Regions from separate parts of the Cytobacillus sp. FSL H8-0458 genome, predicted to be linked through region 2. Evidence: predicted binding sites of a transcription regulator. Region 2 holds the regulator's gene; the other holds the start of a gene.
The links. Region 2 encodes LexA, which represses DNA repair genes until DNA is damaged. Its sites were predicted from a motif close to CGAACATATGTTCG; they were not measured.
Positions count from the first base shown of each region.

Region 1: uvrB (excinuclease ABC subunit UvrB) is a predicted target of LexA. The motif match lies at 5,926-5,939, and genes of this name have one in related genera.

Region 1 covers NZ_JBBOBR010000002.1:234,277-249,901, forward strand. Annotated here, with positions in the region: gene NYE23_RS22545 (DUF459 domain-containing protein) at 56-769, opposite strand; gene uvrA (excinuclease ABC subunit UvrA) at 903-3,779, opposite strand; gene uvrB (excinuclease ABC subunit UvrB) at 3,787-5,766, opposite strand; gene NYE23_RS22560 (DUF2198 family protein) at 6,161-6,397, opposite strand; gene NYE23_RS22565 (alpha/beta-type small acid-soluble spore protein) at 6,544-6,819, shown strand; gene NYE23_RS22570 (M20 family metallopeptidase) at 6,976-8,184, opposite strand; gene NYE23_RS22575 (MetQ/NlpA family ABC transporter substrate-binding protein) at 8,210-9,037, opposite strand; gene NYE23_RS22580 (methionine ABC transporter permease) at 9,056-9,706, opposite strand; gene NYE23_RS22585 (methionine ABC transporter ATP-binding protein) at 9,696-10,727, opposite strand; SAM riboswitch class I at 10,886-10,987, opposite strand; SAM riboswitch class I at 11,090-11,188, opposite strand; gene NYE23_RS22590 (DMT family transporter) at 11,261-12,175, opposite strand; gene pdxR (MocR-like pyridoxine biosynthesis transcription factor PdxR) at 12,308-13,732, shown strand; gene NYE23_RS22600 (PAS domain S-box protein) at 13,859-15,274, shown strand; gene NYE23_RS22605 (NRDE family protein) at 15,306-15,625, opposite strand, start outside.
Region 2 covers NZ_JBBOBR010000001.1:2,329,121-2,344,745, forward strand. Annotated here, with positions in the region: gene NYE23_RS11305 (response regulator) at 1-81, opposite strand, end outside; gene NYE23_RS11310 (cytochrome c biogenesis CcdA family protein) at 356-1,063, opposite strand; gene NYE23_RS11315 (aspartyl-phosphate phosphatase Spo0E family protein) at 1,386-1,556, shown strand; gene NYE23_RS11320 (Lrp/AsnC family transcriptional regulator) at 1,618-2,025, opposite strand; gene NYE23_RS11325 (MBL fold metallo-hydrolase) at 2,144-2,905, shown strand; gene NYE23_RS11330 (ABC transporter ATP-binding protein) at 2,945-4,738, opposite strand; gene NYE23_RS11335 (ABC transporter transmembrane domain-containing protein) at 4,743-6,491, opposite strand; gene NYE23_RS11340 (DUF6376 family protein) at 6,592-7,032, opposite strand; gene NYE23_RS11345 (YneF family protein) at 7,167-7,382, opposite strand; gene sirA (sporulation inhibitor of replication protein SirA) at 7,470-7,907, opposite strand; gene tkt (transketolase) at 8,263-10,269, opposite strand; gene NYE23_RS11360 (DUF896 domain-containing protein) at 10,494-10,727, opposite strand; gene NYE23_RS11365 (YneB family resolvase-like protein) at 10,872-11,519, opposite strand; gene yneA (cell division suppressor protein YneA) at 11,529-11,861, opposite strand; gene lexA (transcriptional repressor LexA) at 12,019-12,642, shown strand; gene NYE23_RS11380 (DUF4257 domain-containing protein) at 12,926-13,210, shown strand; gene glnA (type I glutamate--ammonia ligase) at 13,324-14,658, opposite strand; gene NYE23_RS11390 (MerR family transcriptional regulator) at 14,761-15,168, opposite strand; gene NYE23_RS11395 (methionine gamma-lyase family protein) at 15,356-15,625, opposite strand, start outside.

The DNA.
Region 1 (15,625 bases), on a different contig from region 2:
TCGATTGCCTTCCGCTCCAATCAACAGGTTGCAGATCAGCAAACTTTAAAGCTTATTAAAAAGAATATCCCTCCATAATTTTATCAGCAATCAGCTCATATCCCTTTCCGTTCGGATGAAGGGAATCAGCGAAGTATTGTTTTTTGTTTTTTCCCTTGAACAGTTCATTGGTGGAAATGTAGGTGATATGTTTATCTTCTGCTGCTTTTTTTCTAATAGATTTGTTCCAATGGTCAATATATTTTTCAATTTGGTCGCCGTCAGGATAAGGATTATATAGTCCAATCAGGATAACAGGTGCATCACTGTTGGCGGTTTCCAGTGTTTCCAGAATTCCATTCAGTTTATCTTCATATATGTCTTTAGCTTCAACAAGATTTTCGTGATGGAGCGGATACAGATCCCCGCCGTTGCTTTTCAGCAAATCGTTGGTGCCAATATATACAATAAACATATCTGCATTTTTAATATCTTCTGCCACTTTCGGTTTGAGCATTTGCTGAAGAACATCAGAAGATTTATAGCCATACACTCCATGATTTAAAATATTGTAATTTTTATTCTGAAATGCCTTATCAAGTTTTCTCTGCAGCCTCCCTACATACCCCTCTTCTGTTTCATCTCCATATCCATAGGTAAGTGAATCTCCAAAAGCAACAATCGTTTGACTGCTTTCTGCCTTTTTTTCATCTCCAAGGAATGTGATGGAAAGATAGATGCCGAGCCCCAGCAGGATAATGCCTGCTAAAAGGTAGATTTTATTTTTCATAGTGTATGTTCCTTTCTTGGTTGAGATAAGTGATGGCTGCTGCAGACGCATGTTCTTTACCCCGTATACCAGTTATCTAATCTCATTTCCAAAAAAAAGAAGCCGCACCAAAAACGGCACTGCTTCCTGTTAATTAAGCGTTTGTCACGCCTTCTTTTTCTTCAAATTGCTGTTTCATCCTCAGGCGGTCTCTTTCCAAAATCGGTTTAAGATATTTACCTGTATAGGATTCCGGAACTTCGACAATTTTTTCCGGCGTACCTGCTGCTAAAATGGTACCGCCCTTATCTCCGCCCTCAGGTCCAAGATCGACGATATAGTCGGCGGCCTTGATGACATCGAGATTATGCTCGATAACCAGTACGGTATCTCCATTCTCAACCAGACGCTGAAGGACCACGAGCAATCGTGAGATATCATCAACATGAAGACCTGTTGTCGGTTCATCAAGAATATATAGTGAGCGGCCCGTTGAACGGCGGTGCAATTCGGAAGCAAGCTTGACACGCTGCGCTTCACCCCCGGACAATGTTGTCGCAGGCTGCCCCAATGTGATGTAGCCCAGGCCAACATCAAAAATCGTCTGCAGCTTGCGGCGGATTTTAGGAATATTTTCGAAAAACTCCAGTGCATCTTCCACTGTCATATCAAGAATTTCCGAAATATTCTTCCCTTTATATTTAACTTCAAGTGTTTCCCTGTTATAGCGCTTGCCATGACAGACTTCACATGGAACATACACATCAGGCAGGAAATGCATTTCAATCTTAATGATTCCGTCCCCGCGGCATGCTTCACATCGTCCGCCTTTTACATTGAAGCTGAAGCGGCCCTTTTTGTAGCCGCGTACTTTTGCTTCATTGGTTGAAGCAAACACATCACGAATATCATCAAACACTCCTGTATAGGTTGCCGGGTTGGAACGTGGTGTCCGCCCGATTGGAGACTGGTCGATATCAATGACTTTATCCAGGTGATCAATACCTTTTATCTCTTTATGCTCACCCGGCTTCGCTTTGGCTCTATGAAGCTTCTGGGCAAGCCCTTTATGAAGAATCTCATTGATTAACGTACTTTTTCCTGAACCGGATACACCCGTAACAGAAATAAAAGTGCCGAGCGGGAACTTAACATTTACATTTTTAAGATTGTTTTCTTTAGCCCCTTTAATTTCGATAAAGCGTCCGTCGTTTTTGCGGCGCTCAATTGGAAGCGGAATGAATTTCTTGCCTGACAGATATTGACCTGTCAGGGAGTTTGGATCGTCCATAACCTCCTGAGGCGTACCCGCTGAGACGATTTGTCCTCCATGAACTCCTGCTCCCGGGCCCACATCAATTAAATAGTCGGCAGCCACCATTGTATCTTCATCGTGTTCCACCACGATCAGGGTGTTGCCGATATCACGCATATTTTTGAGCGTATCAATCAACCGGTCATTATCACGCTGATGGAGACCAATGGAAGGCTCATCCAGAATGTAGAGTACACCCGTCAGGCGCGAACCGATTTGTGTTGCCAGACGAATACGCTGGGCTTCACCGCCGGATAAAGTTCCCGCTGCCCTGCTTAATGTCAGGTAATCAAGCCCGACATTGATGAGGAAGCCCAGCCTTTCCTTAATCTCACGGAAAATAAGATTGGCAATCTTCATTTCTTTTTCAGACAGTGTCAGATTCTCAAAGAAGCTGAATGCTTCTTCAATCGAATATTCTGTTACATGGCCGATATGCTTTCCGGAGACAAGCACTGCAAGAGTTTCCGGCTTCAGACGGTAGCCCTTGCAGGAAGGACATGGATGCTGGGCCATGTATTTCTCCATTTGCTCCCGGATATAATCAGAGCTTGTTTCTTTATAGCGGCGCTCCACATTGCGGATGACACCTTCAAAACGAATATAATTCTCCCTTACCTGACCAAAGTCGTTTTCATATCGGAAATAGATGCTATCCTTGGCGGATCCATATAAAACTTTATCTAGCAAGTGTTCAGGAATATCCTTAACCGGCATATCCATATCAATCCCATAATGATTGCAGACTGCCTCCAGCAGCTGAGGATAATATTGAGAGCTTGTCGGTTCCCATGGCGCAATGGCATTCTGTTTTAATGAGAGATCCTTATTGGGTATGACCAGATCGACATCTACCTCAAGCTTAGAGCCCAATCCGTCACATTCCGCACAGGCACCAAACGGACTATTAAAAGAGAACATTCTTGGCTCAAGCTCACCGATTGAAAATCCGCATTGAGGGCAGGCATGGTTCTCGCTGAACAGCAGTTCTTCTTCCCCAATGACATCCACAAGCACCTTGCCATTGCCAAGATTCAAAGCAGTTTCCAATGAATCTGCAAGCCTTGGCGCTACGCCTTCTTTTACGACAATCCGGTCGATTACTACTTCTATAGAATGTTTTTTGTTTTTTTCCAGCTCAATTTCATCACCGAGATCCATCATTTCTCCGTCGACCCGGACGCGGACAAACCCCTGTTTTTTGACATCCTCGAACACCTTTACATGTGTCCCTTTTCGGCCGGAAACAAGGGGAGCCATAACCTGGAGCTTTGTTCGCTCAGGGTATTCCATAATCCGGTCAACCATTTGTTCAATGGTCTGTGAGGAGATTTCGATATTGTGAATCGGACAGGTGGGACGCCCCACCCGTGCAAATAATAATCGCAGATAATCATAAATTTCTGTCACGGTTCCCACTGTGGAACGAGGATTTCGGCTTGTCGTCTTTTGGTCAATTGAAATGGCAGGTGACAGACCTTCAATCGCATCCACGTCAGGCTTATCCATCTGGCCGAGGAATTGCCGCGCGTAAGCAGATAATGATTCCACATAACGGCGCTGCCCTTCTGCATAAATCGTATCAAAGGCCAGAGAGGACTTTCCTGAACCTGAAAGTCCTGTCAGGACGACAAGCTTATCTCTTGGAATGGTGACATCTATATTTTTCAGATTATGGGCTCTGGCACCCTTTACAATCAGTTTATCCATCGCCATTTTTACGTCATCCTTCCGCTTTCAGCTCTAATATTAAATCACGAAGCTCGGCAGCCCTTTCGAAATTGAGGGATTTGGCCGCTTCCTTCATTTCTTTTTCCATATCGCCGATCAGCTTCTCGCGCTCTTTTTTGTTCAGCTTGCCGAGCTTTGCTGACGGCTGGTATTCTTCCTGCTCTTCTGCCGCATGGGTTGCACGAATAGAATCGCGTATATCCTTCTGGATAGTCATTGGCGTGATGCCATGCTTTTCATTGTACTCTTCCTGAATAGAGCGGCGGCGCTTTGTTTCGCTGATGGCTTTTTCCATGCTGTCCGTAATCCGGTCTGCATACATGATGACATGGCCGTTTGCATTACGTGCTGCACGCCCAATCGTCTGGATGAGTGAACGTTCTGATCGGAGGAAACCTTCTTTATCAGCGTCAAGTATGGTAACAAGGGATACTTCAGGAATATCAAGTCCCTCCCGCAGAAGGTTGATCCCGACCAGCACATCGTACTTGCCAAGACGAAGCTCCCGGATAATCTCAATCCGCTCAAGCGTTTTAACCTCTGAGTGCAGGTACTGCACTTTAATGCCGATTTCCTTTAAATAGTCTGTTAAATCCTCAGACATTTTCTTCGTTAAAGTGGTAACAAGCACACGTTCGTTTTTCTCAACACGATCCTGGATTTCGCCAATGAGGTCATCAATTTGGCCTTCGATTGGACGGACATCAATAGTAGGATCAAGCAAACCGGTTGGGCGGATAATTTGCTCAATCATTTCCGGTGTATGCTCAAGCTCATAAGGGCCAGGTGTTGCCGAAACAAAGACAGCCTGCTTCACATGCTTTTCGAATTCGGTAAACGTAAGCGGCCTGTTATCCATCGCTGAAGGCAAACGGAAACCATGGTCCACAAGCACAGACTTTCTTGCCTGGTCACCATTGAACATGCCGCGGATTTGCGGCAGTGTTACGTGCGACTCATCAATCACAATAAGGAAGTCTTCCGGAAAATAATCCAGCAGCGTATACGGTGTTGAACCCGGCGGTCTTAATGTAAGGTGGCGGGAGTAGTTTTCAATGCCGGAACAAAAACCCATTTCCCTCATCATTTCAAGGTCATAGCGGGTCCGCTGCTCGAGGCGCTGAGCTTCAAGAAGTTTATCGTTTTCTCTTAATTCAGCAAGGCGCACTTCCAGTTCCTTTTCAATGTTCTGGATGGCGATTCTCATTTTTTCTTCACGCGTTACGAAGTGGGATGCCGGGAAAATCGCAACATGCTCACGTTCACCCATTATTTCACCTGTGAGGGCATCCACTTCACGGATCCGGTCTATCTCATCTCCGAAAAATTCTACACGGATACAATGCTCATCCCGTGATGCCGGAAAAATCTCGACAACATCTCCGCGTACACGGAAGGTACCGCGCTGGAAGTCAATATCATTGCGTTCATACTGGATGTCAACGAGCCTGTGAAGCAGCTGGTTCCTTTCAATCTCCATTCCGGTTCTGAGGGACAGCACCATTTCACGGTATTCTTCAGGTGAACCCAAACCATATATGCAGGAGACACTGGCAATAATAATGACATCATTCCGCTCAAATAGAGAGGAAGTCGCCGAGTGGCGAAGCTTATCAATTTCATCATTGATGCTGGCATCTTTTTCAATAAAAGTATCTGTAGAAGGCACATACGCCTCAGGCTGATAGTAGTCATAATAACTGACAAAATACTCAACCGCATTGTTTGGAAAAAAGTCCTTGAATTCACTGTATAGCTGTCCTGCGAGTGTTTTATTATGTGCAATAACAAGCGTTGGCTTGTTTACTTCTTTTATGACATTCGAAATCGTGAAGGTCTTACCCGTTCCTGTCGCACCCAGAAGTGTCTGGTGTTTCTTGCCGGAATTGATTCCCTTCACAATTTCTTTAATCGCCCCGGGCTGGTCGCCCTGTGGGGAATATTTTGAGACTAATTCAAATTGATCCTTCACCTAAAAGCCTCCCGTTCAAATTACTTTTATCTATATATTAATCACAAACCAGCATTGAAATAATTTAAGACCCGGGATGCACCGCTGATTTGTCAGTTTTTTACTCAAAACTCATATCATCATTCTACCACAAAGAGCCTAAAACAAACCAATAATATGCGAACGGATATTCGTTTTTGTGTTTTTACTAAGAATATATTGCTTGGGAAATATGCCGAATTATTGAGGGAATTGTCGAAGAAAGGTTAATCAAACGTTTGATTGATTTCATTGAGTTTAATCAAACGTTTGATTGAACTCCATTAAAAGCTGATATAACGTATGCCTAATTACAGCTTTTGACTCATTAAATAAAGAACCTGTCGATAGGTTTGTTCGACAGGCTCTGCAAAATTTATTCCGCACTTGGCTTTATTTTCGGCTTCAATTTTTGGGCATACCAAAACCCGACAGTCAGCGAAAGTGCGTCTATAACGATTAAGGCAAATGAATTGGTGTAGCCTTTATATACAGAAGCAGCAATAAGTCCCACCGTCAACACCAGCCCGATTACACGATTATAGCTGACTCTCGTAAAAAACAGCACCAGCAGTCCAGGAAGCAGAAGAGCTGACAAGTATTTTAATGCCATTTAAAACACCTTCTCTTGGTTTTTCAAAAAAATTCAAGGTTTCTTCCATTAGAATAGCTTTTCACAGGTGGATGTACAAGTTTTTTCAGTGTTATTCCAAGCGTTCTTTCACATAATAAGAAAAAGGACTTATGGAGGAATGCATCATGGCCAGAAGAAAAAGACGTCCGCTAGTGCCGGAATCAAGAGGAGCATTGGACCAGCTGAAAAATAAGGTAATGGCAAACCAGGGATATCATGTTGACAGAGAAAATCCTGACGGTGTGAAATATGAAGTTGCTGAGGAGGCAGGTGTGCCTTTGAAGCAAGGCTATAATGGCAGGCTTACATCCAAACAGGCAGGAACAGTTGGCGGAAAGATTGGCGGCAGCATGGTGAAGGAGCTTGTCCGGATGGCACAGGAACGGATGAAGGAGCAGTAGGTAAATGTGAACTTCGGGAAAAGGATGGGAAAATTGGGGAAACGAACACTTAATTTGAGGAAAACACTCAGCAAATTAGGGAAACAACTCTCCAATATGAGGAAAACACTCACAAAAAGGAGGAAAAGCTATCCCGCAAAAGGATAGCTTTTGTTCCTATACAGCTGCTTTTCGCTCTTTAAATTCCTGTTTAATGGATTTAAGCAACTCCGGGTCCGTTATCAGCTGGAAGGCAGTGAGTGCCAGTCCTTTCGCTCCCGTAAGCAGAGCTTCGTCTCCTTTGGCAGATGCGGCGGCTTCCCGGAACGGAACTGTATGAGCAACAAGATCATCCGCACCAATTTTAATATAAGGGTGAATGGCTGGCACCACCTGGCTGATATTGCCGGCATCTGTCGAACCGATTCCATCCCGGTCCCCTTCCACTACGGTTTCTCCCAAGTCTTCAATCACCTCTTTAAACACCTGGTCATATGTCTTGTTTAACAGCAGATTATCTACTTCGTTTTGAAAAGCAATCACATTCAGCTTTGCTCCTGTTGCCAGTGCGGCGCCTTCAGCGACAGCTTTAACCTTCCGTGTTACCTCATTTAAACTTGTTCTGGTTGAAGCACGGATGAAGAATCTGGCTTTTGCATAATCAGGGATAATATTCGGCGCATCCCCACCGTGAGTAATAATTCCATGAATCCGCACATCATCCTTCAATTGCTGACGGAGGGCATTTATTCCGTTGAACAGCTGAATAACTGCATCCAGAGCATTGATTCCTTCCTCCGGTGAAGCTGCTGCATGGGCAGGCTTTCCGATAAATTCGAAGTCAAGCGGATCAACTGCCAGTGATGAACTGGTCAGACGGGTATGGTTTGACGGGTGAACCATGAGGGCGGCATCAATGCCTTCAAGCAAGCCATGCTTCACAAAGCTTCCTTTTGCACTTCCATTTGGCCCGCCTTCTTCTGCCGGGGTTCCAAGCACTACTGCTTCTCCTCCGGTCTCATCAATAACCTTGCTCAATGCAATGGCTGCTGCCACACTTGTCGTGCCTATAATATTGTGGCCGCATCCATGGCCCAATCCGGGAAGGGCATCATATTCTGCAAGGAATGCAATGGACGGCCCCGGTTTATCGGATTTTTTCCGGGCCAGGAAAGCTGTTTCATGCCCGGCCACTCCCCGCTCTACTTCAAATCCTTCCTTCTCAAGAATGCCTGAAAGCAAGCCTGAGGCAAAAAACTCCTCATTTCCTATTTCCGGGTTTGCATGGATCTGGTGGCTTGCTGAAAGGTAAAGTTCCTTGTTATCATCAACATTCTTCCTGATCGCTTCTTTCAGTTCGGATAGTGCTTTTACAGGTGCCGTCATCATTGTTCCTCCTTTTTTAAATTAATTACCAGCCAATATCACTTAATGGAATGAAAGTCGGGATCATGCTTCCGTCATATTCTTTCGTGATGAAATCAGCTACATCATCTTCCTGGTAAAGTTCAGCAATTCTCTTAAGCGTTTTGTTATCTTTGTCTTCTGTTCTGACAGCAATGATATTTACATACGGAGTAGCGGTTTCGCTTTCAATAAAAACTGAATCCTTAGTTGGGTTAAAGCCTGCATCTACAGCAATACCGTTATTGATGACAGAAGCAGAGACATCCGGAAGAGCGCGCGGCGTCTGCGCTGAGACCATTTCTACAAATTCAAGGTTCTTCTTGTTTTCAACGATTTTATTCAAGTCCAGGTTTCCGTCATAGTCTTCAGATAATTTGATCAGGCCGGCTTCCTCCAGTAAAAGAAGGGCTCTTCCGCCGTTTGAAGCATCATTTGGAATGGCAATTTTGCCGCCTTCCGGAATGTCTTCCACAGATTCTACTTTTTCAGAATAAAGACCCATTGGTGCTAAAACCGTTGTCGCAATTGGTGTAAGATCCATATTATGCTCTTTAATAAAAGTGTCGAAATAGGCGACTGTCTGGAATGCATTTACATCAAGATCACCTTCTGCCAGGGCAACATTTGGCTGCACATAGTCAGAGAATGTCACAACCTCAATTTCAATGCCTTCCTTTTCAGCCTTTTCGGCAATAAAGTCCCAGATGCGTGTATCTGATCCGCTGACACCCAATTTAACTTTCTTTGTTTCTTCTCCGCCAGTTGTGCTAGAGCATGCCGCAGTGAACACAGCCAATGCTAAAATAATGAATGATAAAAATAGTTTTTTCATGATGTGTTTCCTCCTAAGTTATCTTCTTCTGATTTTTTTGGATAAGATATTTCCGAATGACTGCAGGCCTTGAACCATGACCACTAAGATTGCAACGGTAATCAGCATGACGGTTGTATCGAATCGCTGATAGCCGTATGTAATGGCAAGGTCACCAAGGCCTCCGCCTCCGACTGCCCCAGCCATGGCTGATGCTCCGACCAGACCGATTGTCGCAATGGTAAAGCCTAATACCAGTGAACTGAGTGCTTCCGGAATCAGGAATTTAAGGATAATCTGCCCCGGCGTCGCTCCCATTGCTTCTGCCGCTTCAATGACTCCCGGATCAACCTCAAGCAATGAATTCTCTATTAATCTCGCAATGTAGGGTCCTGCGTAAAAGACGAGCGGCACTACGGCTGCAGCGGTTCCAATCGATGTCCCGACAATCATCCGGGTGATTGGGATGATGGCTACCATTAAAATGATGAAAGGCACTGATCTGAAAATATTAATAATGCTGTTTATGATGTTAAAAACAACTGTGTTTTCCAAAAGATGCCCTTTCCTTGTCACGACAAGCAATATGCCAAGCGGCAGTCCGATAAGTGCTGAAAACAGCAATGAGAATGCAACCATTTGGACCGTTTCGATTAGGGCTTCGATGATTTTTTCCTGGTTAACTAGCACGTGAAGTCACTTCCTTTATTGAAACTTTTTCCTGGCTGATGTACTGAATAGCACGTCTGATTTCACTGTCCGGACCCTGAAACTCAACAATCAGATTGCCAAAAGGTATTCCCTGCAGTTCAGTAATATTTCCAAACAGGACGTTGAAGTCGATATTAAACTTTTTGGCAACCTGCGAGAGCAGCGGCTGTCCGGCAGAGTTTCCGACAAAATTGATTCTGAATACCTTTTGAAGCCCCTGCTGTTTTTCAATCACTTCTTTAATGGAGTCAGGTATTTGATCATTCATGACTGTGCTGACAAAGTTTTTCGCTGTTGGGGTTTTTGGTGAAGAAAAGACATTAAAGACGGTTCCTTCTTCAATAATTTTTCCTGCTTCGATGACAGCAACACGGTCACAGATCTCCCTGATTACAGACATTTCATGGGTAATGATCAGAATGGTAATATTGTATTCTTTATTTATTTTTTTCAGCAGCTGCAGGATCGAGCTGGTTGTCTGCGGATCCAGAGCGGAAGTTGCTTCATCACATAATAGAATGGAAGGCTGAGTTGCCAGCGCCCTGGCGATTCCAATCCGCTGCTTTTGCCCGCCTGACAGCTGATCCGGATAACTGTTCGCCTTGTCGGCAAGCCCCACGAAGTCTAATAATTCATGGACACGCTTTTTTATTTCATCCTTAGGAATCTTAGCCAGTGTGAGCGGCATCGCCACATTGGCAAACACGGTTTTCGAGTTTAAAAGATTGAAATGCTGAAAGACCATACCGATGTTTCTTTTCACTTCGCGAATTTCTTTTACAGATAAAGCCGTCAAATCATGCCCGCTGACAATGACCTTTCCTGAAGTCGGCTTCTCCAGCCAATTGACACAGCGGATCAAAGAGCTCTTTCCCGCACCACTGAAGCCGATCACCCCGAAAATCTCACCCTTATTAATCTTTAAATCTATTCCATCCAGAGCAGCTACCTGCTGACCTCCGCTTTTATAGACCTTCTTTAAATTTTGAAACTCTATCATGCAGCATCTCTCCTTTGGTGGTGACAGGCACCTATACCACTTGAATGAACTGGTATAGATACCTGTCACCTTTTATTTTCTTATTATTCCTATGTGAAAACTAAGAATTATATCCTGAAATTTACCCCTTCCGTCAGAAGAGGTTTTTTGAAATCCTCTCCTTATCTTCCAGGCTTTTCGCCTGCTGGATTTGGCACAGTGCGTTCTGCCTGCTGCCGAAGCTTCATTGGGCCAGGTCCCTCTGCTTCTCTCGATAAGAAATATTCATATGTTCATGAATAGAATCTTGATGCATTTTTTCTGTGTAATACAAAAACCCTCTTCTAAAAGAAAGAAGAGGGCAGCATTTATCAATGGTCCTCTTCTTATCTTTCAAGCAATGCTTGCTGGATTTGGCACGGTACATGCTGTCCGCTGCCGAGGTGTCATAGGGCCAGTCCCTCAACCTCTCTTGATAAGAAGATTTTTATTATGCGGTTGTTAATATGCTTATTACTTTACCACCTTAAAGAAAAGGATGTCAATCATATTTTTCAAATATTTTTACTTGACCCATTTTCATAAATTTCTGTAACTTTAATAGCGTTTTCTTTTCGGTGAATAATCACCACACCTGCTAGAGCGATCATCCCACCCACAATGGATGACATAGCCGGCACCTCCCCCAGCCAAACCCACGCAATGACAAACGCCATTACTGGAGTCAGATAAAGAGAGCTCACCGCTTCAGACGCTCCCCCTATGGATGCAAGAAAAGCGAGGGCAATATATGGGATTACCGTTGGAAAAACCCCCAAATAGAGGACACTTAATGTAGATTCGGCTGACGCATGAAAGATCTCATTGCCAAGGCCAGGAAGATAAATCAGCATAAAAATGGTCCCTGCCCATACCGTATAGGCTGTAAATGCCAAAAATCCGTATTTATCGAAATACTTAGTCTGGAATACGAAAAAGATGCTTTCAGAAATGGAAGCAAGCAGGATGAATAAAATACCGGATTGGAGTTCAAACCCGCCTCCCGTACCTAATGAAATAAGTGCAACACCTGCAAAACTGACACCGGAACCAGTCCATCTTACCCTTCCAAATCTTTCCCTTAGAAATAGAGCAGCCAAAGCAGCGGAAAAGATCGGAGTCATGGAGACAATCAAGCTTGCCGGCCCGGCGCTTACTGATTTTTCCCCAATGTTGAGTGCTGTATGATAAACCGTAAAACCAAGAAATCCAAGCATAAAAATAGCAGGAAGATCCCTTATATCCGGCATGCGCATCTTCTTCAGCAGTGCAAGGACGCCAAGTGCAGCGGAGCCAATTAAAAGCCGAAAAAGCGCTAGGTGCTCCGGGGAGTATGATTCAAGCCCTGCCCGTATTCCCGGGAATGCGGATGCCCAGAGAATGATAATAGCACTATGAGCCCCTATAACCATAAATTTTTTTCCAGCCAACTTCATCCCCCTTATCAGCATTACCAGCCATTATCTGTGCTGCTTTTCATGATAGTCAATAACTGATACAATGTCCTCAACCAATGGAGAAAGAATTTTACCAGCCAATTTTCACTGAAGGCGGTTAGATGGATGGATACAAAACAATTGCCAAAATATCAGCAAGTTATGGAGGCCATTAAAGGAAAGATTTCCAAAGGCGAATGGCCAATCGGAAGTAAAATTCCAAGTCAAAGGAAACTGGCGGAGGAGTTCGGAGTAAACCGAAGCACCATTATCACTGCTCTGGAAGAACTTGCTGCAGATGGATTAATAGAAGGGAAAACTGGGATTGGCACCAAGGTTATTAATAATACTTGGACCTTGCTCGCTTCAAGGCAGCATGCCAATTGGAGTGAATATATCGATACAGGGATACACAGAGCCAGCGAGCAAATCGTTCAGGAAATTAACGAGTTGGAAATGGACCCTGCATTTATACAGCTTAGCAAAGGTGAGCTTTCCCCTGAGATTTTTCCGGTGCAAACGATGCAGAGTGTTCTAAAGGATGCCGCGGATGAATTGAGTGAACTCGGTTATGAGGAACCAAAGGGGTATTTGCCATTAAGACAGGCAGTCAGTGCATATTTAGCAGCTTCCGGAATTGCCGCTTCTCCTTCCTCCATACTTATTGTTTCTGGAGGCTTGCAGGCTCTTCAGCTTGTTTCACTGGGTCTTTTGCAGAGAGGGGCACCTGTATTTCTGGAAAAACCCTCTTACTTATATTCATTGCAGCTTTTCCGGTCATCAGGCATGAATTTAAAAGGTTTGCCAATGGATAAGGAAGGGATTATCCCTGAAAGCATATCGCTGAAGAAATTTGAAAAAGGGAAATCAATTTTATATACGATTCCCTCCTATCACAATCCTACTGGAATTTTAATGACCGAAAAAAGACGGAGTGACCTGCTTGATATTTGCAGAATAGAACAGCTGCCGATCGTGGAAGACGATATTTACCGGGAGCTATGGCTTGATGAGATGCCTCCTCCCCCATTAAAAGCAATGGATAAAAACGGCCTGGTCCTGTATATGGGAAGCTTATCGAAAACATTGAGTCCCGGACTTCGAATAGGCTGGGTAGCAGCACCTGAACCTGTTATCGACCGGCTTGCAGATCTTAAAATGCAGACTGACTATGGGTCAAGTTCACTTTCACAAAGGGTAGCTGAAAAGTGGCTGTCCACCGGTCTCTATCAAAAACATATGGAAAATGTGCGTGAGCAGCTGAGAATCCGCCGTAAGACGGCACTAAATGCATTGGATGCCCACTTGTCCGGGATAGCAAAATGGAATTCTCCCGAAGGAGGTTTTTTTATATGGCTGAAAGTACCGTCCAATATTCCAATTCGAAGCCTCTATCGGCAGGCTATTTCAAGAAAGCTGCTTATAAATCCCGGGAGCATGTACAGTGACGGGCCGAATCATTTTATTCGAATTTCATATGCTTATGCTTCGCTGGAAGAGTTGCAGGAAGGCATATTCATCCTTGGAGAGGAAATTAGAAAGCTCTTATGAGCATAGTACCTGGCAAGGCATCCATTTCCCAGATGGCATAGAGTGAAATTTATCCTATATGTCAATCTAAACTTGTATTGTATAATGATGGAAAAGTGCCATTTCCCCAAAAAGGAGGGAACAAAAATGATTATGACCGAGAATCCGGCAGATTTATTCGCGGACAAAGTCGAAGCGAGGAATCTGCAGCTGGCCATTCAGCATTCCAGCGATGTGATTGCAAGAGTGACAAAAGAAGGCATTGCTATATATGTCTCCCCTTCCTGCTTGCCGATGCTGGGATATTCGCAGCAGGACATTTACCGGAGCAGCCTTTATACATACTGCCACCCAAATGACCGGGATCTTCTAAGAGAGGCATTGGCCGAGCTCGAACAGCTTCCGCATAAACGGGTGACCTTTCGCTTCAGGCATAATGAGGGGCATTATCTTTGGCTGGAAGCCAATTTTTCAGTCATTAATGACGATAAAGAAATGATGTGCATCATCCGGGATATGACACAGAGAATTATCATGGAAGAGGAAATTCTTGAGACACAGGAAAAGTACCGTTTTCTGGTGGAGTACTCCAAGGATACGATCGGAATGGTGACTCAAAAGGGGATTTGGACCTATATCAATAATGAAGGGAAGAAGCTCTTCGGGTATACGAGCATCAAAGAGATGATCGGCACCTCCCTCCACGACTACACTCCTCCTTCAGAACATTCCACCCTCGATGATTTTCTGCAAACAAAGCTAAGCGTGAATTTTGAGCTTAATTTGATCCGGACTGACGGACAAATAAGAAAAGCCGAAGTCCAGCTGATCCCAACCACTTTTAAGAACAGAAAGGTCTACCAAATCATTATCAAAGATGTAACCGGACAAAAGAAGACCGAGGAAAAACTGCAGAATGCTGAAAAACTATCCGTTGTCGGTCAGCTTGCAGCAGGCATTGCCCATGAAATCCGCAACCCGCTTACAGCCATAAAAGGCTTTACACAGCTATTATACGAAGAACATAAAGACAATTTCGCGGAGGTCATTCTAAATGAGCTGGAGCGGATTGAAGGCATCGTCAATGACCTGCTCGTTCTCGCCAAACCTCAGATAACTGAAATGGAAAAAACCTGCCTGACAAACGTAGTAAAAAGTGTGATTACTCTTTTAAACAGCCAGGCAGTCATGGAAAATATCCTGATCGAATTAACTCAGGCACCCGGCAAGTTCTTTGTGGAATGTGAAAAAGATAAAATTAAACAGGTGCTGATTAACATCATCAAGAACTCGATGGAAGCCATGCCCATGGGCGGCAAAATCAACGTCGATATCCGCCAGGAGGACCATTCTGTGATCATCACTGTCGAGGATGAAGGGATCGGCATACCGGAAGAACGCCTCGCCAAACTGGGAGAGCCGTTTTATAGCACAAAAGAAAAAGGCACAGGCCTTGGCATTATGATCTGCAAAAAAATCATTAAAAACCACGGCGGAAACCTATACATCCACAGCAGGGAAAATGAAGGCACAACGGTCCGGATTACACTGCCGCTTGCCTGAATAAAAGAAGCCAGATGACTGAGCTGGCTTCTTACTTTTTAAGGATGAACTCCTGTTCCTGCCTATCCTCCCCAATATGAACCCTTTCCTTGTAAAAAATCTCATCCTTTGACATCAGCAGCACAGTTGAACTCCTGGTTCCGTAGGCATCGCCTTTAATAAATAATGGAGACAGAATCCGTTCCCATTCAAGAGAAACTCCTGTTTTCGGAAGCCTATCATCCGGGGCGGGGTCTGCATTAAGGAGAAGTGTGAACAGGTCTTCTGTTAAGTTCCCGGCTGGATTATCTATTATTTTAGATAAGCCCTCCTTCCCCTTTTTCACCTTCGGCCACTCGGTATTCAGCACAT
Region 2 (15,625 bases):
TTCATGCTCGGCTTTTTTCAGAATGCTGCTCAGTGTAACCCTCATAAACTTCGCATCATCAACTATCAAAATTCTCGCCACCGCTGTTCCCCCCTGCATTGGAAGCTATATATCTATTATACTACATATATAGTAAAAAATACCCATAATAACTTCAATTAAACATCAGGCTAAAAAAAAAATCAGTCCTTTAGTGAGATACATCAATCCACTTCAAAGAACACATATTTCAATATATCGAACTATCAGATAAATTTCAATTGAAAGAATATGACAAATTTCGACCACCAGTCATAGCCCTTTTTCCTTATAACAGAAAAAGAGGCACATTCCCAACTTGAATGTGCCCCTGCCTTTAGAAACCAGTAAATCCGCCAAATAACGGTGAAAGGAAAATAATGATTTTTGTCATCCAGTCAAAGAATAAAACTACACCCATGATCATCATCAATACACCGCCGATTTTCATAATCTTGACGCTGTTTCGCCTAATCCATTGCATTTTTCCGATGAAGAAGGAAAGAACAAAGAATGGAATTGCAAAGCCAAGAATATAAGCGATCATGTAAACCATTGCAGAATTAGGATTTGTGACTGCTAATGACCACACCGCCCCTAATATTGGACCTGTGCATGGGGTCCAGCCTGCTGCGAATGCCATTCCGATCAGAACAGATCCCAGAAGGCCTGATGGACGGTTCTTAAATTCAAACCGCCTTTCTTTCATGAGAAATTCGGGCTTAATAATGCCTACAATTAATAAACCAAAGATAAATACAAAGATAGCGCCAATTTGCCTGATTAAATCCTGGTATTGCTGAAAGAATTGACCAAGCAAGGTTGTTCCAAAACCAATTGCGATAAAAATGGCCGAAAACCCAATCAGGAAGAATAGTGTATGAAGCATGCTCCTTCTCTGCATCATCGCATTTTCTTCTTTAATCTCCCCTACAGACATTCCGGTGATATATGATAAAAAAGCCGGATATAATGGCAGGCAGCAAGGTGAAACAAAGCTTAAAAACCCTGCCCCTAATGCAATAAATACATTCAAATCTGTCATAGTCACAACTCCTGATACTCATTCATTCCAATTTCATTCTAACAAATCCCATCTAGAAAAGATAATGGATAGTATGTGAACATTTTGTGTCACCAACTGTTACTAAAATTTATATTAATTTTCAATCTAAAACATGTAATTTTAATGTAAATGTTACTAAAGTTTAAAACAAGTTTCTTTTGAATTTATTACCATAATTCGATATACTAGTATAGATCTTAACAAATTCTGTTATTATCTTTCAGCTTTTGACAAGGATTCAATTGGCAGAGTATACCCTACATCCTACATATAAGAAATGATCAGAGAGGAACTATTGGCCATGTGTAAACAGGAACTGCTTACATTAATCGAACAAAAAAGAACAGAGTTAATTCAAGTGGCCATGAAAAGCGGCTTAAGTTCTGCCGCAGCAATTCGATACAGCCAGGAATTGGATGCCCTATTAAATGAATATAACCGAAGCTTCATTAAAAAAGTGCAGACACATTAAGAAACAGCCATGCAGTAATTGCAGGCTGTTTTTTACATTTCGTCCATCTGGTACTAGGCAGTTATTTATTAATGACTATCGTTAATTTATAATTTGCATGCTTATTCAAGTCTGTTAAAAATTGATCTAACCGTTCATTAGACGGGAATTTGCATTCAATCAGATAACAGCCGTCTCCGCTGATTTTATAATTATGTATGATTTCCTTCTGTGTTTTAACAAATGTCAGATACGGCTGATGATTCATACTTTGAGTAATAACCGTAATAAAAGTATGGATGGAATACCCTAATTTCTCCTGGTTCACCTTGATTGTGTATCCTTCAATAACGCCCTGATCTTCTAATTTTGCCACTCTTGTTGCGGCTGCCTGGCCAGTTAAATGGACTTTCTCCCCTAGCTCCTTCATGGTGATCCGGCTGTTTTTGGAGAGCTCTTCCAAAATACGCTGATCCGTGTGATCCAGCATTTTTTCAACTCCTTTCACTTTTCAAGTTAAACGGCAAAAAGACTTGATTTTATCTATGTTAGTGCCAATGGGTCTTAGTATAAACTATACATAAATCAAAGAAAAGGAGTACATTTTTATGAATATACAGCAAATCCGCAACGCTACACTAGTTGTCCATTATGCAGGGAAGAAATTTTTAATTGACCCTTTTTTAGCCGAAAAAGAGACTTACCCGCCTTTTCCAAATTCATTAAGGCAAGATCAAAACAATCCTTTAACAGAGCTTCCAGTTTCCATTGATGAAATTATTCACAATGTAGATGCAGTGATAGTTACCCACCTGCATTTAGACCACTTTGATGATGCAGCCAAAAAATCATTACCAAAGGACACTAAAATGTTTGTGCAAAATGAAGAAGATGCTGCTGAAGTAAAAAATGCAGGTTTTAATAATATTGAAGTCCTCCATGAGAATACTGTCTTTGAAGATATCCAACTAATAAAAACAAAGGGCAACCATGGCAGGGGCGAAATTTTAAAACTGGCCGGTCTGGTTTGTGGAGTGGTCTTCAACCATCACAGTGAAAAAACACTTTATGTTGCAGGAGATACAGTTTGGTATGATTCTGTACAGGAGGTCATTGAAACTCACAGCCCTGAAGTCATTGTTGTGAATGGCGGAGATAACCAGTTTCTTGAAGGCGGCTCGCTTGTTATGGGGAAAGAGGATATCTATGAAGTTTCCAAAGCTGCCCCGGATGCCAGGATTATTTCTGTCCATATGGAGGCGGTCAACCATTGGACACTATCAAAGGAAGAGTTAAAAAGCTATAGTAAAGATAAAGGCTTTTCCGATCAACTGTTAGTGCCTGAAGACGGAGAAACCTACTCCTTTTAAGAGACGAAAAGACGTGTGGCCATTCACACGTCTTTTCTATTACCCTACAGCATCCTCCACTTTTTCAGGAGTTCCATTCTGCAGCAGATACATTTTATGATACAATCCCCGCATTGCAAGCAATTCCTGGTGCGTTCCTCTTTCTACTATTTCCCCCTGATGAAGAACGAGAATCAGTTCAGCATCCTGTATCGTAGACAATCGATGAGCAATCGCAATCGTCGTGCGGCCCTTCCGCATTTTTTCCAGTGCGGTTTGAATCGCTTCCTCTGTTTCTGTATCTATATTGGCTGTTGCTTCATCCAGCACAAGAATTTTAGGATTGGCAGCAATCGTCCTTGCAAAGGCAATAAGCTGTCTTTGCCCGCTGGAAAAAGTCGAACCACGCTCAACCACTGCATGCTCATATCCGTCTTCCAGCTTATCTATGAATGTATGAGCCTGAACAAACTGTGCCGCAGCTTTAATCTCTTCATCTGTCAATTCATTACTATGAAGTCTGATGTTATCCTCAATTGTCCCGTAAAAAAGGAAAGGATCCTGAAGGACGAGCCCCATCTTCTTGCGCAATTCTTCCGCTGGATAAGACTTAATGCTTTTTCCGTCAATCAGAATATCGCCGCGCTCATATTCATAGAATCGCATCATTAAATTAATGATTGAGCTCTTTCCGCTGCCGGTATGGCCAACCAGGGCAACGGTTTCGCCCGGTTTGGCTGTAAAAGAAATATTTTTCAATACATCCCGTTTGCCGTCATAGGAGAAGCTGAGGTTCCTGAACTCAATCTCTCCCTCCTTGATTCCATCAGACAGTTTATCCTCCTGTGCCGGAGCAAGTTCCTTTTCGTCCAGCAGAGCAAACGCTCTTGAAGCGGCAATAATTGCCTGCTGATACATGGAAAGCCTCATCATGATCTGATTCACAGGCTCAAAAAAGCGGTCCAGATAGCTGACAAAGGCATACAGCACACCGATTTCGATCGGACTGTTAAAAGAAGAAATGCCAAAGAAGCTCAATACAATAATAAGTGCAAGAACATACACAAGGTCAATGGCCGGCCTTAACAGCAGCCCATCCATTTTGATATTGCGCATACCCGCTTGGTAATGCTGTTCATTGATATCGCCAAATTCCTTACGCAGCCTTTTTTCCTGTCTGAATACCTGGATGATCGACATTCCCTGAAGTGATTCACTCAGTTTTGCATTCAGCTCACTCAGCCTCTCCCTTAGGTCCTTATAGAAAACAGAGCTGTATTTGCGGTAAGTTCGGATGATCATAAAAAGAATCGGGAGAATTACCAGACAAAACAGGGCAAGCTTTACATTCAGGATAAACATTGCCACAAAGATTCCCGTCAGCAGGAAGGCACCCTGAATGAAGGTAACCAGGACACTGACAAACATATCTTTAATCGCCTCTGTATCATTGGTAACCCGAGAAACAATACTTCCCGCAGGTGTTTTATCAAAGTACTTCAAGCCCAGTGACTGTACCTTTGAAAAAACATCCACACGCAGCTGCTGAATGATTTTCAGCGCGATTTCCTGAAATTTGAGCAGCTGAAAATAGGATACCAGCACATTCATGATCTGAATGCCCAGATAGGCTGCACCGAGGACAAATAATGGCTCAAAAACCAGATTTCCAGTTGTTAAATAATCATCGATAAAAATTTTGACAAGAATCGGACCCAGTATGTCTCCAATCGTTGTTAACAGAAGCAGACTGAAGGCAAGTGTGATTGTTTTCTTATGCGGTTTTGTATAGGAAAGCAACCGGAAAAGGACCTTCCGCTGCTCTTTTCCCTTCATAATCGGTGACTTTTCCATTGTCTTATCCCCCATGCTCTACAAGCTCTTCCAGCTGCTGCCGCAGATACATATTCTTATACCAGCCTTCTTCAGCCATTAGTTCATCATGTGTTCCTCTCTGAACAATTCTTCCTTCATCCAGCACCAATATGAGATTCGCATGCTGAATGGCACTCAGCCGGTGAGCAGTAATAATCGTTGTCTTGCCAGCCCGCTCAGCCCGTAATGAAGTAAGAATCGCTTCCTCAGTTTTGGCATCAACAGCAGAAAGGGAGTCATCTAAAATCAATACTTCCGGATTCATCATAAGTGCTCGCGCAATGGAAATACGCTGCTTCTGCCCTCCGGAAAGGGAGACCCCTCTCTCGCCTGCAACAGTATTATAACCTTCTGTAAATTCGAGAATATCACCATGGATATTGGCCAGTTTCGCAGCCGCATAAATATCTTCAATGTCTGCATCCGGCCTCGTGAAAGCTATATTTTCAGCAACAGCGGCAGAGAACAGGAAGTGCTCCTGCGGGACATATCCAATCGCTTCTCTCAGCTTTCCGATTTTATAGCGGCTGATAGGATGTCCTGCAAAAAGAATTTCCCCTTTATAGCCTTCAAACTCTCGAAACAAAAGCTTCAGAAGTGTGGTTTTGCCCGCACCAGTTTTACCTGCTATGCCGAGAGTCTCTCCTCTTTCCAGTCTAAAATGAATATCCTTTAGCAGCCTTTCCTGTTCACCCGGATAGGCGAACTCCTCAATCTTGTACTCAATATCACCGCTTGGAACTTCATTGATGCCAGTCTCATCATCCTTTATATCGATTTCTTCTGCAAGAAGAGCAGAAACTCGATCAAAAGAGGCCCGGCCTCTCTCGACAATGTTGAACAGCCAGCCAAAAGCCAGCATTGGCCAAATCAGGAGACCCAAGTATGTTGTAAATGAAACCAGCTGCCCGATTGTCAGCTCTCCTGCAATAACATATCTTGATCCAAATGCAATAGACAGGAAGAAAGAAATCCCTACAATAATGCTGATCGTCGGATCAAACAAAGAATCAACCTTAGCAACAGAAATGTTCTTTTGCACTACATCTTCAGACTGCCTGCGAAAATCTTCAATATCTTCTTTTTCCTGGCCGAATGTTTTAATCACTTTAATTCCTGAAACACTTTCCTGAGTTTTGTCATTCAGTGAAGAAAAAGCCTCCTGTGCTTTGTGGAACCGCTTATGAAGGAGTGTTCCGTACCAGCTCGTGAGAAGTGCCATGAAGGGCATAGGAATCAAACAGATTAGCGTCAGCTTCCAGCTGATAGTTGCCGCCATGGCAATGATAACGAAGCCGCCTGTTGCCATCGAATCGACAAAAGTGAGGACCCCGGCTCCTGCTGTCTGCTGAATTGCCTGCAGATCATTTGTCGCATGGGCCATTAAATCCCCCACCCGCTTTTTCTGGTAGAAGGACTGTGACATATTCGTAAAATGCTGATAAAGTCTGTTGCGCAGGAGTTTGGACAGCTTTACTGCTGAACCGAAAATCATAATCCGCCAGTAATAGCGGAGCACATACATCATGAGGGCAACAACAGCAAGAAGTCCAATCCACATTAATAATGCTTTTGCAGTCAGCTCGCCATTTTTAATCGAATCAACAACCATTCCAACTACCTTTGGAGGTACCAGCTGCAGCAGCGCCACAAATAACAGCAGAATAATTCCGTTTACATAAGCCTTCTTCTCCTGTTTAAAAAACCACATTAAATCCAAAAAGACCTTCATACCCCATCCTCCGAAATCCATAATAGCTTAAATAGTTTATCAAATATTGAGAAAATAAGGAAGATTTTTCCCACAATAAAAAAGCACCCGGATGGATGCTTTATTGCCCTAATGCTTCTATGCGGTTTATCAGGCTTGTGGCCTCATTAATCGTAGTGAACAGCTCTGAATTTTCCAGCTGATCCAATGCAAGGCTGCCTCTCTCTAATACTTTATTGATCTCTGCCAGAAGTGCTTCATTCTGGATCACAAGTTCCTGATGAATATCCTCTGCCAAGGTTGGGATGTCCTGAATGGCGATAAATTCTTCAACTTCCTGCTTAAGTGTCAACAATCTGTCTTCAAGTTCCTGCTCCATTGCCGGATCTGCTGCCGCATCCTGAATCATTTGAGGCGCCTCTTCGGCAAAGTCGCTTAATGTATTGATATGCTCAGTCGCTACATTAACATAGTCAATGGAATTATTCACTTCACCCAGAACGGAACAGCCGCTTAAAAACATGGAAACGGTAAGGAACCCTATTAGAATTACTTTTTTCATTTGCTCGTTCCTTTCATGATTTGTCATAGTATATATACGGTCTGTTTCAAAGAAGGTTTCATTTTGAAAATAAAAAAACCACCTTTCTGTTATTGTAACAGAAAAGTGGTTTCCGATGGGATTCTTGTCCCTGATTACTTGCCAGTCTGCTTGTTCATGGCATTCATCATTTGGTTGATCTTCTTTTGAGATGGCTTCATGCCCATTTGCATCATCATCATTTTAAGCATTTGTTCATTAATTGGCGGATTTTTCTCAAGGTAGCTCATCATATATTTTCGAGCAATGAAAAATCCTAGTGCTACACCGGCAAGAAGCGCCAGTACACCAACTAGAATGTACATACCCATACTAACTTCCTCCTTCATGTTGTCTATCATACAGTGTACTAGACCAAAGGTTATTATACAATATTTGCTTCAGTTTTTCTCTTAATTTTAGACGAATTTTCTCTCTTTTATCGGTTTTAGCCACCCATAGCGCTTATGCTGGAGGTCAACAGCCAGAAAGGAAGACTCGCTTTTTCGCAGCACTTCGAAAAAAACTGTCTCTGCCTCATAGCTGCCGGCCGCTTCTAAAACCAGGCTCCGTTCAAAAACTTCAAGCTTTGCTCTGCTTCTCTTGCTCATCTCTATATAGTATGCACTTTTTTCTATGATAAAGTCCTTTTTTCGCTGCAGCTGCTGGTGGATATATTTATGCACTTTCAAACCCGGGATTGGCTTAGTCACAAAATCAATTTGCTTCGATAGAATAGACTTCATTTCACCTGACGAACGCTCATACTCTTCAAACAACTGAAAAAACATCCGCTCTCTGCCAAAATAATGGGACGCAAATTCATCTTCTATTAAATACAATTGATAAGCTCTCATCTGGCCCCTCCTTCCGGGACAATCCATTTCTTTCAATTATAAGTAAACGATTTTAAGGAATGTGTCTGAAGATGTTAAAAACTTTCACTAATTTTGTCGAAAGCGAAGAATTCAGTTGATTATGAGGATTCTTGGTGGAAGAACATCTGTTGTTTGATTCTTTTACAAATATTCACTATTGCATATTCCCCGATTTGATTAATCGTAATCTTGTTTTTTGATGACGGCTTGCTTTGTGGCGACCTTTTCTTTTCCTTCCGCTTCCTTTTGGGCTGCATAGTCCTTCTAAGCTCACCCCTATCTTTAATGGTATAAAAAAAGGGAGAGCTTCTCAGCTCTCCCTTCCCGGTTATCATTATCCCTGCAGCAATGCTTTCACGCGTGCTACAACGTTGTCTACTGTGAATCCGTATTCTTCCATAATTTTTTCACCTGGTGCAGATGCGCCGAAGGTATCGATGGCAAGAACATCGCCTTCGTCTCCCGCATAGCGGTGCCAGCCAAGTGAAGATCCCATTTCAATGGCAAGACGTTTCTTGACTGTCTTAGGAATCACGCTTTCTTTGTACTCTTTTGTTTGTGCTTCAAAGCGGTCCCAGGCAGGCATGCTTACTACAGATGCATGGATGCCTTCGCCCTCAAGCGCTTTTTGAGCTTCAACTGCGAGGCTGACTTCTGATCCTGCAGCAAGCAATAATACATCCGCATTGCTGTTGGAGGCTGGTGAAACAACATAAGCACCTTTTTGTACACCTTCGTATGCCTCTGAATCCGTTCCTTTTAAGGTAGGAAGGTTTTGACGGGTCAATACTAATGCAGTTGGCTTGTTTGTTGATTCAATTGCTGTTTTCCAGGCAGCTGCTGTTTCGTTTCCGTCAGCAGGGCGGACAACAGATAGGTTTGGCATTGCACGCAATGCAGCAAGCTGTTCTACAGGCTCATGCGTTGGGCCGTCTTCACCGACAGCGATACTGTCATGTGTGAATACATACGTTACAGGCAGGTTCATAAGAGCAGCCAGACGAATTGCCGGGCGAAGGTAATCAGAGAACACGAAGAATGTTCCGCCGAATACTTTTAATCCGCCGTGAAGCGCCATTCCATTCAAAGCAGCGCCCATTGCAAATTCACGTACACCGAACCAGATGTTGCGGCCATCAAATGATTCAGCCGTAAAGTCACCCGTTCCTTTTATCATTGTTTTGTTGGAGCCTGCAAGGTCAGCAGAACCGCCAAAGAATGAAGGCAGGTTCTGAGCGATAGCATTTAGCACTTCTCCGGAAGAAGCGCGGCTTGCAAGGCTCTTTCCTTCTTCATAAACTGGGATGTCTTTATCCCAGCCTTCAGTAAGCTCACCATTGATCGCCTGCTCCAGCTGTTTCCCTAACTCAGGATGAAATTCTTTGTATTGAGCAAAAAGGTCTTCCCATTCCTGCTGCTTTTTCGTACCATTTTCAACAACTTGCTGCTTAAAGTGATCATATACTTCCTGTGGAACATGGAAGTCTTCTTCAAATGTCCATTTATAAGCTTCTTTTGTTAATTTCAATTCATCAGCACCAAGAGGGGCGCCGTGAACATCAGATTTGCCTGATTTGTTTGGAGAACCGTAGCCAATGACTGTTTTCACTTCGATCATTGTCGGGCGGCTTTCATCCTGTTTCGCTTCTTCAATTGCTTTTGCGATATCGTGAAGATCATTGCCGTCTTCTACACGGATGTACTGCCAGCCGTATGACTTGAAGCGCTGTTCAACACTTTCAGAGAAAGACTTATCAAGGTCTCCATCAAGTGAGATATCATTTGAATCATAAAGAACAACCAATCTGCCCAGCTTCAAGTGCCCAGCAAGGGAAGCAGCTTCAGCCGATACGCCTTCCATAAGGTCTCCGTCTCCGCAGATGCTGTATGTATAATGATCAACAACATTGAAGTTGTCTTTATTGTATGTTGCAGCCAGGTGGCGTTCAGCCATCGCCATACCTACAGCCATAGCAATACCTTGTCCTAATGGGCCTGTTGTTGCGTCAACACCAGGTGTATGGCCGAATTCAGGGTGGCCGGGCGTCTTGCTTCCCCACTGTCTAAACTCTTTAATATCATTCATGGAAACATCATAGCCGGAAAGATGAAGAAGGCTGTATAAAAGCATAGAGCCATGTCCGGCAGAAAGGACAAAACGGTCACGATTGAACCATTCTGGATTTTTCGGATTGTGGTTCATGAAGCGTGTCCAAAGTGTATATGCCATTGGAGCAGCTCCCATTGGCATGCCCGGATGGCCGGAGTTCGCCTTTTCAATGGCGTCGATTGATAAAGTACGAATGGAACTGATGGATAGTTCATCTGTGTGATTAAACATTCAATACATCCTTTCGAGTAGTAATTCTTCACTCTTTTAATATTATCGGGTGTCCCTTTTTTTCACAACCAATAGGGTCAGGTAAAGGACAAAAAAAGCCGGTTTGTTACTATATTGACACAAAAAGACCCGGCATATGTAAAAAAAGCGGAGATAGAACAGTAATGCCATCTCCTCTATTAAAAGAAGGAATACAGCACAGTGTATCCCTTGCAATTATAGTATTAGTGAAGGCGGTTTTTATTTTGGAATTCTTTCAGCTTTTTCGGAGTTACATCGTTTCCTTTCGGGTCAACGATTGTAACGCCTTTCAGCGTGTTTAACATACCAGAGCGGAAAGTCTCCAAATACTCTTTGCGCAGCGACGTCTGTTCCTTCGCTTCTGCTTCTGTTAGTCCGGATTCCTTGGCCTTCTTTGCCAGTTCATTAATTCGGGCAAGTTTTTGTTTAGGCAGCATTTATTAAAACTCCTTTATATCAAAAGTTTACCTTTGAATAATTCCGATGGAAGTTTTTATTATACATCAGCTTCAGACATGGAACAATACTGAAACTCAAATGCCATCATACTAAAAATGAGCACTTTTGACAAGAAAAGTGCCCTACTCAGCAAGTGAATCAATATGTTCTTTATACCTTCTATGAACAGTTGCTTTGGAAATATTATAGCCAAACCCCCTAAGCGTAGCAGCAATTTCAGCAAACGTTAACTCGTTTTTCCTCAGCCGGACAATTTCCTCTATTGGCACCTCTATTCTTTCCCTGCCGCCATTTGCTCCCTGATTACTTAGGTTTTTCTCGGGCCTGTATCCTTTATCAACAGCGCGCTGCATGCCGCGTCTGATTTTGATGTTATGCAGCTTTCTCTGATACTCCTCTACCATTCCTACGATGCTCAGCACCATCGAATCTGATTCCGAAAGCTCCAGCTTTCCGTTATTCGAGATGCTGTATAACTGGACTTCTTCTTTAAAGATGCAATGGAGAATCGCAATCTTGGCATTCCCCCTCCCCAGCCTGGTTTCATCCTGGATGAGAACAACCTTAATATCCTTTTTTTTAATTAAGTCTAAAAGTTCCAATATACCGTCTCTCTCAAGGTCGTATCCGCTGGCCTGTTCGCGTATGACCTTGACTACTTCAAAGCTATGCTTTTCTGCCAGGTTCAAAAGCTCTTCTTCCTGTCTTGAAAGGGACGTTTCCTGAGTATCCTTTGTTGTACTAACTCTGCAGTAAATTATTGCTTTCATAACTTCTCCTTATTCGTTAAGGTCTGAACTGGCAAGCTCTTTATATGGCTGGTCATGCAGGGCTTTTACTGGAATAACAATTTCATCACCCGGAAAAATCCTTCCAGCTGCTATCCCATTATTTTGTTCTACCCAATTTATAAATTGATCTGTAGACAGAGAATGCTCAGAAGAAAAATTTTCAGCAATCTTCCATAAAGTATCACCTTCTGCAACAGTGACTTTCACAAACTTTTCCGTATCAGGTGTTTCTATGAGCACGAGCAATATAAAAGATGCTGCCAAGCTTAAAACGAAGAGAATAATAGCATAAGAATATGATTTCCACAATTTGTTCAGCAAAATATACCACCTCGAAAGAATATATGTTCGTATTTATCGATTTCATTATAGACCGAACATTTGTTTTGTGTCAACATAAATTCGAACTTATGTTTGTATCATATGGTAATTGATGCTATAATTGAGACAATAAAAAACACATACGAGGTGCGTATAGATGGTGAAATTATCAAAAAGACAGCAAGATATATTAGAGTTTATAAAAGAAGAAGTTAAATTGAGGGGATATCCCCCTTCAGTAAGGGAAATCGGTGAAGCAGTCGGCCTGGCTTCAAGCTCGACCGTTCACGGTCATCTGGCTAGGCTTGAGAGCAAAGGACTGATCCGGAGAGATCCTACTAAACCACGCGCCATTGAGATTCTAGATTTGGACGAGGCTTCTAACATCCCCAAGGTCAGCGCAGTCAATGTTCCGATCGTCGGTAAAGTAACTGCAGGGCAGCCGATAACGGCAATTGAGAATGTTGAAGAATATTTCCCTCTTCCGGAAAGAATGGCACCTGCTGACGAGCATGTATTCATGCTTGAAATCATGGGCGAAAGTATGATTGAAGCAGGAATCCTTGATGGAGACTATGTAATCGTCAAACAGCAGAGCACTGCCAATAATGGGGATATCGTGGTTGCCATGACAGAGGAAGATGAAGCAACTGTCAAGAGATTCTTTAAAGAAAAAGACTTTATCCGTCTGCAGCCGGAAAACTCGACAATGGAACCAATTATCCTCCGCAATGTTTCTATTCTTGGCAAGGTTATAGGCGTATACCGTCATATGCATTAATAGATGGATTAAAAGCAGGCATCTCTGCCTGCTTTTTGTTTTTTCCAATTTTAAGAAGGTTATCAGTTCCTATTACCTGGTACTATCAGTTAAATCCTACAAAAGTAACTGATACCTTTCTTTTAGCATAATGTTACAGTCATGTATGACTAATTTATTGTTCAGAAAATTCGGTATTTTTATGCATATTATTTTATAGCCACTTTCTATATAATGGTAATACACCGAGAATCAACCTAAGGTCGCTTGTCCAAAATCTCGACTTTAGGAGTGTGAAGTAAAGATGTTTTTGAACATTACCTTCGCTTTGTTGATTGGTGGGCTGGTTGGTGTCGTTGGACATATTCGGAAAGAAGGCAAAATGGTTAAACCCAGAAGGACAAAGAAATTCATCTATCTGGGGGTCTTTGAAGAGGTAATTATGGGGGCTTTAGCGGCTGTTTTTTTGGTCGTATCTTCAGATCCTGACTCTGCCTTAAAGGTAGTTCTTCTGGCGGTGATTGCAGGATTTGGAGGAGATGCATTGCTGACATGTCTCGATTTCTTAAAAATAAGACATAAAGAATAGAGAGATGCAGAGATAGAAATTAGTTAAAACCTCGTTCAATTGAAAACGGGGTTTTTGCATTTTTCATAATAAAAAACCCCTGGCTTTATCAGCCAGGGGTTTTTCATATTTTTTTAGTACATGCTCAGGTACTGCTCGCGCTCCCATGGATGCACTTGCGTACGGAACATATCCCACTCGATTTCTTTCGCTTCAATGAAATGTTCGAAAATGTGGTCGCCAAGAGCAGAAACAATTACCTCATCTCTCTTAAGCTCTTCAAGGGCTGCTGCCAATGTAGGAGGCAGATCCTTGATTCCCTCTTCCTCACGCTCTTCTTTTGTCATGACATAAATATTGCGGTCCACTGGAGCAGGAGGAGTCATTTTATTTTTGATTCCGTCCAGGCCTGCTTTTAATAATACGGCCATAGCAAGGTATGGGTTTGCAGCAGGGTCAACGCTCCGCACCTCAACACGTGTACTTACTCCGCGGGAAGCAGGGATACGGATGAGAGGTGAACGGTTTTGAGCAGACCACGCAACATAGCAAGGTGCTTCATAACCAGGAACCAGACGCTTGTATGAGTTAACGATAGGGTTTGTCACAGCTGTAAATGCAGTTGCATGGTTTACGATACCAGCAATAAAGTGGCGGGCGTCATCACTTAATTGAAGATCGCCGGTTTCATTGAAGAATGCATTTTTGCCCTCCTTGAATAGTGAAACATTGCAGTGCATTCCTGATCCGCTGACACCGAATAATGGCTTCGGCATGAAGGTCGCATGCAAGCCGTGCTTGCGGGCAATCGTTTTAACCACTAGCTTGAATGTCTGAATTTGGTCACAAGCTGTTAAAGCATCCGCATACTTGAAGTCGATTTCATGCTGGCCAGGTGCAACCTCATGGTGGGAAGCTTCAATTTCAAAGCCCATTTCTTCAAGCTCAAGTACGATATCACGGCGGCAGTTTTCGCCAAGATCAGTTGGAGCAAGATCGAAGTATCCGCCATTGTCGTTCAGCTCCAGAGTCGGCTCTCCTGCATGATCAAGCTTAAATAAGAAAAATTCCGGTTCAGGTCCTAAGTTAAAATCAGTGTATCCAAGATCTTCCATTTCTTTAAGGATGCGTTTAAGGTTGCTGCGCGGATCGCCAAGGAATGGAGTTCCATCCGGATTATAGATATCACAAATCAGACGTGCCACTTTGCCTTTTTCCGCAGTCCAAGGAAATACTACCCAAGTATCAAGGTCTGGATATAGATTCATGTCTGACTCTTCAATGCGCACGAAACCTTCGATTGAAGATCCATCAAACATCATTTTGTTATCAAGCGCTTTTTCAAGCTGACTGATTGGAATTTCCACATTCTTAATTGTCCCAAGGATATCCGTAAACTGTAAACGGACAAATTTCACATTTTCCTCTTCTGCAATACGTTTAATATCTTCTTTAGTAAACTTTGCCACTGGTAGTTCCTCCCTTAAATTTACATGAGTAATTTATTTTTTGCTCTGTTAATGCGCGCTCGGAAATCCAAGACATTATCAACGAGCTTAAAAACGGCTTTGTTAATGAAAAAAGCGGTGGATGTTGCCCTGCCGGGATGAAGAGCGATTAAAACGCCCTGCCTGCACAATTTCTTTGCGTAGAAGTTTCCGGATTTCTTCATCCGATAGATCGCGTCTCGCTTTTTCAGCTTGTTTATTCATGGTTTCAGTTAGCGCTTGCTGTTCTTTAACGAAAAATAGCTGCTTGATCCCGGCCATATTCACGCCTTGATCAATTAAATCTTTGATTTCCAGAAGGACATCGATGTCATTTAAGGAAAAAAGCCTTCTATTTCCGTCAGTTCTAGCTGGAGAAATCAATTGGTGTTCTTCATAGTAGCGAATCTGCCTGGCAGTAAGGTCAGTCAGCTGCATAACAGTACCAATTGGGAAAAGCGGCATGGAACGGCGAATTTCGCTTCCAGTCAACTATTTCTCCCCCTTTTCAATTACTTCTTGAATTTATTATATGTAATGTCAGATAATCTGTCAACAATATGTTAGTTTTTATAACATGATTTTTTCAAAAAATTTTTTCCTTTCATATTTTCATATAATTCTCAGTAAAGCAAAAGAGAGGGACAACTAACTATGTAGCTGTCCCTCTTATATTCACCTAATTTATTTGGACTAAACCCTTTTCCAGCAATTGGTTCAATGCGATGCATACAGCCATTTTCACATGCGAATAGGTAAGGCCGCCCTGGACATAAGCAACGTATGGAGGTCTTATCGGTCCGTCTGCAGTCAGCTCAATGCTTGCACCCTGGATAAAAGTACCAGCTGCCATAATGACATCATCTTCATACCCCGGCATATAAGCAGGGTAGGCTGTTACGTGGGAATTAACAGGTGATGCAAATTGAATCGCCTGGCAAAACCCCAC